Regions from separate parts of the Lactobacillus fornicalis genome, predicted to be linked through region 1. Evidence: riboswitches for the same ligand, from Rfam matches in the RefSeq annotation. Region 1 holds a riboswitch; the other holds the start of a gene.
The links. Region 1 has a riboswitch for thiamine pyrophosphate ahead of ACNDLV_RS03670 (ATP-binding cassette domain-containing protein). Riboswitches for the same ligand answer to the same signal wherever they lie in the genome.
Positions count from the first base shown of each region.

Region 1 (3,421 bases):
CGTAACGAAAGCGCAAATTGCTGCCAAGGCCGGATAAAGTAAAAGTTTGAAAAATTGCGTTAGCTTTAAATGGTATTTAATTAAATAGATAAAACAGGCAAAGATAACAATCAGGTTCAGTTCAACAGAATTGGTTGCGGATATAACTAATGCAATGATTAATAAAAGTAGAAATTTAAAACTAGGATTCAAGATTTTCTCCTCCGTTTTGAACATAAGTTAAGCCTTTTTTAGCTAGAACTAAATGGTAGTCACAAATTGGTGTAAGTTCGCAAATTTGGTGACTGATGATAATAAAAGTCTGATTAGTTTGCTTTTGAATATCAGATAGCAGGTTAATGATTATTTGTCTTGAAGCTGTATCAAGACCAGCAAGTGGTTCATCTAGTAGTAATACATCATGATTATTTAATAGCATTAATAAGATTTGGAGTTTCTTTTTTTGACCTCCAGATAAGGTATAAACGCTATGATCTAACAGCTTGTTTAGACTTAATTTTTCTAAGCTTTTAGCTAATTTCTCTTTTGTAAAATATGGATTTACTTGCTTTTTTTGGCTTAGTGTTAATTCCTCTTGGACAGTGATTTCTAAGAATTGATTGTTAGCTTCTTGAAAAACTTGAGCAACACTCGCCAGATAAGGTTTTAGGTGCCAGCCTTTTATTTCTTTTGATTTATAAGTTAGATTTCCATAATAGGGATGCATTTTAGTTAAAGTTTTAAATAAAGTTGTTTTGCCAGCTCCATTTTCGCCGGTAAGCAAGGTAATCTTCCCTTGATAAATTTTTTGCGTGGAAACTTCAATCAAAGGGAGGTGTTGCTTGATAACTGTATTTGAAAAGTTAAAGATTGATTTTTGATTTTGAGGTAAGGAAAATTTAACCTTATAAGGTTGTTTTAGTTGCTTAAATAGCTTGGTTCTTTCCTCATTAGTTAGCGGATGGAGTTGTTTGTCTTTAAACAGCCAAATTTCGTCTGCTAGAGTTTCATAATCTGGTAAATCATGGTCAACAATAATCACAGTTTTACCAGCTTTAACTAATTGTTTTAGTTTAATTAAAATATTTCTTCTACTAGCTAAATCACAATTTGCAAATGGTTCATCAAGTAAAAGTAAGTCGCTATCCATAGCCAATAAAATAGCTAAAGCAACTTTTTGTTTTTCTCCGCCAGAGAGTTGAGCAATTGGTTGCTTTAATAAGTGACTAATTCCAGTAAATTTAGCTACATGGTTTATTTTATCTTTATAAGTTTCACGTGAAACTTTTAGATTTTCCATCGTGAAAATTAATTCATTATAAGCAGTAGGTAAAGCAAATTGAAGTTCTGGATCTTGGAACATCATATTTGTTTTTGCATCAATTGAAATTTTACCAGTTAGCTTGCCACCGAATTTTGGTAATAAACCGGCCATGATTTTAAGTAAAGTAGATTTACCAGCACCATTTTCTCCAATTAAGAGATGAATTTTACCAGGTGCAAAGTTAATAGATAAATTTTGGATAATGGATTGCTTATCGTAAGCAAAATTTACATGAGATAACATAATCGAAGTCAAAATAAAACCACCTTTCATGAGGTGGCATTAAGTAATCAAAAGTCATTTTCCCTTCACTAGCATTACCTAGACCAGGTTCAATGGGTATCATCTCAGCCTAACGGCACCCCTAAACGTCTTGATTATATATAAAAACGCTGTCATTGTCTATTCAATTGCTTTCAGACGTTGTATAGTTAATTAAAATAAGTTGAAAAGAGAGCAAGTATGAATAAAAAGAGAATAACTATTGTTACGATGGCTTTGTTACTATCTAATGCAATGTCTGGATTAGACAATACAATTATTAATACCGCCCTTCCTAGAATTATTGCAGATCTTAAAGGGATTGAATATATGGGGTGGATGGTTAGTGTATTTTTATTAGGAACAGCTGTTGCAACGCCATTATGGAGTAAGCTAGGTGAACGTACTAGTAATAAGCTAGCGTATCAGCTAGCGGCATTAACTTTTTTATTAGGAGCATTATTTCAAGGGATGGCTCCTAATATGTTTATCTTGTTGCTGGCGAGATTAATTTGTGGATTAGGAAATGGGGGAATGGTTTCGATTCCTTATATTATTTATTCAGACTTGTATCCTAATCCAGCTAAAAGAATGAGAACTCTGGGTTTAGTTAGTGCTTTTTATTCTTCAGCAACCATCATGGGACCGATGCTAGGGGGCTGGATAGTTGATACTTTGTCGTGGCGCTGGGTATTTTACCTTAATATTCCAGTTGCTTTGATATCAATTATTCTTGTGCAAATCTACTTTATCGATGAAAAAGTTGAGCGACCAAAGAAAAAGGTTGATTTAGGTGGAGCAATCACTTTAACTTTGGGTTTAATTATTATGTTAATTGGTGTGGATTTAATTGGTGAAACACAACTTGGTACTTTATTAATATTATTTGCGGCAGCTTTGATATTCTTTGGAATGTTAATCATTATTGAAAAAAGAGCTGAAGATCCAGTTATTCCAGGACGTTTATTTAAAAACTCAGATTTAAATATTGATTTTGCTTTGTTTGTTTTAATTTGGGCAGCAATGATGGCATTTAGTGTTTATGCACCAATGTGGGCTCAAGGATTACTAGCTACTAGTGCCTTTATTGGTGGAGCTACACAAATTCCGGGTGCATTTACTGATTTATGCGCTTCTTTATCAGTTGCTAAAATGCGAGAACATTGGTCGGCAGGTCAAGTGGTATTAATTGGGATTGGTTCACTGCTAATAGGTTATTTCATAATGATGTTTGGACCTATTACAATGCCTTATTTTTTAATTATTTTAGCGGGGATGTTTCAAGGTGTTGGTAATGGGATTGTCTTTAATGAATTACAAGTTAAGGTCCAACAAGATGTTGAGAAACAAGATGTCCCAGTAGCAACTTCGTTTTCATTTTTGATTAGAATGATTGCTTCTGCCGTGGCGGCTAGTGTTTTTGGGTTGATTATGAATGCCTCACTTTTTAAAGGTGTTAGGGAAAGTAGAGGTAGTATAACGATAAATATGCTCAATCATTTATCTGATGCTGAAACAAGTAAGTTATTGCCACAAGCATTATTACCACAAATGAGGCAGATTCTTTATAGTGGAATTCACAATATTATGATTGTCGCAACAATATTAATTATTGCTTCATTCTTTATTGGATATTACGCTCGGCAAAAAGAAAAGCATTCCATCAGCAAATAAGAAACCATTAATTGTATAATGATATTAAGGCGGTGATTTAAGTGGCAATTTTTACATTAGACCAATACTTAAAGGGAGTTATTAAAAATACTAAACAAAATACTAATGATTTAAAATTAGACTCCAAAAATAAAGATCAAAAAGATTTTGCCATTTATGTTGAAAATCATAATGGCGGTATTC
Region 1 covers NZ_JBLTIM010000013.1:72,749-76,169, forward strand. The annotation lists gene ACNDLV_RS03665 (energy-coupling factor transporter transmembrane component T family protein) at 1-192, opposite strand, end outside; gene ACNDLV_RS03670 (ATP-binding cassette domain-containing protein) at 182-1,558, opposite strand; TPP riboswitch at 1,590-1,679, opposite strand; gene ACNDLV_RS03675 (MFS transporter) at 1,766-3,238, shown strand; gene ACNDLV_RS03680 (AraC family transcriptional regulator) at 3,280-3,421, shown strand, end outside.

Region 2 (3,421 bases), on a different contig from region 1:
TCCAGCTAATGTTGCTCGCCAATATTTTTTACCAAAAAGTTCAAGTGGAGAAGCATCAGTTTTCTTTTTTACTCTTAGTAAACTTTTTGGAAGTCCCCATTTTTTACCAAGATTTTTCTGAATAACTTTTTGTGCTTGTCGATGCTCACCTTGACTAGCAAGCCAAGATGGAGAGTGGGGAATTTGAACAATGCTCCGATAAATAGCAGCTATTAGGCCTAAAACTGCTGACGAACAAAGCATAAAGCGCCAATCGCTAATAAATTGGCTAGCTAGAAAGGATAATCCAAATCCATATGACCAATATAATAAAAGATTACTTTGTTTTTTAGCTCCATCTTTGGTTGGCATCCATTCGACTAAAATAGAATTACCAACTGTGTAGTCAATTGCAATCATCAATCCAATTCCTACTCTGAGTAAAAATAATAAAAATAAGTTACTGGTAAAGAATTGTAATATTGATAAAAGTGAGTAAATATACATATTTGCCATCAGCAAATGCTTACGCCCGAATCGATCAGAAATACGGCCCATGATGAAGCTACCAGCTAATCCGATTAGTGACCCTGCCCCTAATAGACCTAGCCAAGTATCATTAATACTTAGAAAAGCTTTAGCATGGTTAAAAGCACTACCAGCTATCCCTAGTGCATAAGCACATGCAATTTGCCCTAAAACTAATGCCCAATATAATTGAGCATGTACATCAGAAAAAGGGGCTTTTTTGTAACTTTTACGTTTATAAAATATGTTCTTTTTTTGTTTACGTTTTATTTCTGTTTTACTTTGTTGATTTTGTTCACCCATGTGGGGATGCAACATCCTTTCTTAAAATCATCTTTATACTAAAACTGATAATAACATGATAACATAAAGTAAAGATGATATAGAAAGATATGCTATTATGAGGTATTTTTATGGACAAAAAAGATGAAATCAGAATGTTAAAAAATTTTTCTGATGCTAATGCAACTTCTGGCTTCGAAGAAGAATTTGTTAAGCTTTTTACCAACACTATTAAAAAATATGCTGATATCGAAGTTGATGGCATGTTAAATGTCTATGCAAACAAAAAAGAAAATAAGGCTGGTCGATTGACAGTACAGCTTGATGCGCATTCTGATGCAGTGGGATTTATTACGCAAGCAGTTCGTCCCAATGGGTTAATTAAATTTGTTCCATTAGGCGGATGGTCACGAGTAAATATTCCTGCTTTAAAAGTAAAGATTAGAAATAAAAATGGTGAATATATATCCGGTGTTGTGGCAACTAAGCCACCTCATTTTATGAATGCTAGTGAGAGAAATAAGTTACCAGAAGTAGCCGATTTATCTATTGACGTTGGTTCTAGTAGTCGAGCAGAAACTATTAATGATTATCAAATTGATACTGGATGCCCAATTTTTGTTGATGTTAAATGTGAATATAATGAAAAGACTGGACTCTTTTTCGGAAAAGATTTTGATGATCGTTTTGGAGCAGCTGCAATGGCAACTGTCTTAGAAGAGTTGCAGGGTGAGAATTTAGATGTTAATGTAACTGCTGCTCTGTCTAGTCAAGAAGAGGTAGGGCTTCGAGGGGCATATGTAACTGCTCGAAAGGTAAGGCCCGATTTGTGTATTGTTCTTGAAAGTTGTCCTGCAGATGATACCTTTGAACCAGATTGGCTTAGTCAAACTGGGCTTAAACGTGGTGTAATGTTAAGAGATATGGATGTTACTTTTTTGCCGAATCCTAAGTTCCAACAATATGCTTGTGATTTAGCTACTAAAAATAATATTCCGTTCACTAGAAGTGTTCGAACTGGTGGTGGACAAGATGGAGCAGCAATTTACTATGAAAATGGTGCTCCAACTATAGTAATAGGAATTCCGGTAAGATATGAACATTCACCATATTGTTTCAGTAGTTATCAAGATTATCGAGCTAGTGTTGATTTAACCAAAGCAATTTTAAAAGATATGACTGCTGAAAAGTTAGCAAGCTTTAAGACTTTTTAGTAACCACTTTAAAGAAGCCATGATATACTAACACTATAGTTAAATATTTATAATTGTTTTGTCACTAGGGGAGCTAGTAGCTGAGAGACTTAGGTCGACCCTTTGAACCTGAACTGGATAATGCCAGCGCGAGGAAAGTGGATTAAATTTAGAAATTAACCCTCCTTTTGACTAAGTTAAAAGGAGGATTTTTATGTTTAAGAAGAAATTAAATTGGGATATTCAAGCAATTATTTTGGTAAGTTTAGTTGGATTAATAATGGGCGTAATTTATACTTATGGATTTAATTTGATTTATAATTTAACCAAAGCAGCCCTATTACCAACAGGCTATGCTCAATTGACTGATACTTTAATGAGTGGCTTATGGTATATGGCGGCACCTTTAGCAGTTTATTTTGTTCCAGTAAAAGGTAGTGCTACCTTAGGTGAAACATTAGCTGCTTTTGGTGAAATGCTTGTTGGAGGACAGTGGGGTGCAATTACTATTTTGGCGGGTTTTGTACAGGGATTGGGAAATGAAGTAGGCTTTTTGACATCTAAAAGTCGAAAACATTTTACTTGGTCAGCTGTTTTACTGGGGGCAACTGGTGCGCATTTTACCGGTTTTTTCTTAACGTATGTATTGTATGGGTGGTACAAGTATAATCTAACTTTGCAAATTTTGATGTTTATTACTGGCTGGCTAAGCAGTTTAATATTTGATGGTGTATTGATTAAATTGATTTGTAGTCGGTTTGAAAGAGCTTTTTTTAAAAAATAAACAAAAATTCCTAATAAGTTTCAAAGTTTTAAACTATAGCTTTTTTCGGCTCTATAATTTTTCCTGTTGATAGCTTATTTGAGTTAAACTGTTAACGGGTTTTTTATTGCATAAAAAAGAGGCCATAGGCACCTTTACTTACATCCCAAGACTATCTAACTCAAGAACAAGTTGTAATGGAAGGTATTAGTTGTGATCCAAGGCTAGATAATGCGTATAACTTACTGCAAGACTTTATTGACCTTCAAGCACAACTTACGAGCAGTCTTAAATGGTGCTAGATTCAGCTACTCTAATGGTTGTTTAGAAGGTTTTAATAGCAAGATTAAACAGATTGAGCGTACTGCTTATGGTTATTCAAATTATATTTACTTACTAACAAGAATTAGATTAGAGAAAACAGGGTTAAAGAAAAAGAACCAAGCAATTTATATATTGCTTGATTCTTTAAATCACTCCATATCAACAGTATTTGACAAAGAGCCCTTTTTTCATACTTTGATTAGTATTAAAATGTATAGTGTCGTATATCGATTTTAAGAATATTTTGAAATGAGGAATTTTATGAGCGAAAAGAAAAAGAAGATAACCTTGGTTGGGTTAATCTTAATGATTTTCTCCTCAATTTATGGTTATAGTAACTCATTAACAGCTT
Region 2 covers NZ_JBLTIM010000014.1:3,913-7,333, reverse strand. The annotation lists gene ACNDLV_RS03900 (MFS transporter) at 1-810, opposite strand, end outside; gene ACNDLV_RS03895 (M42 family metallopeptidase) at 921-2,003, shown strand; TPP riboswitch at 2,060-2,156, shown strand; gene ACNDLV_RS03890 (ECF transporter S component) at 2,197-2,766, shown strand; partial or broken gene ACNDLV_RS03885 (transposase) at 2,913-3,209, shown strand; gene yjeM (glutamate/gamma-aminobutyrate family transporter YjeM) at 3,331-3,421, shown strand, end outside.
Region 2: linked by a shared signal. The riboswitch ahead of ACNDLV_RS03890 (ECF transporter S component) and the one ahead of ACNDLV_RS03670 (ATP-binding cassette domain-containing protein) in region 1 are both predicted to bind thiamine pyrophosphate.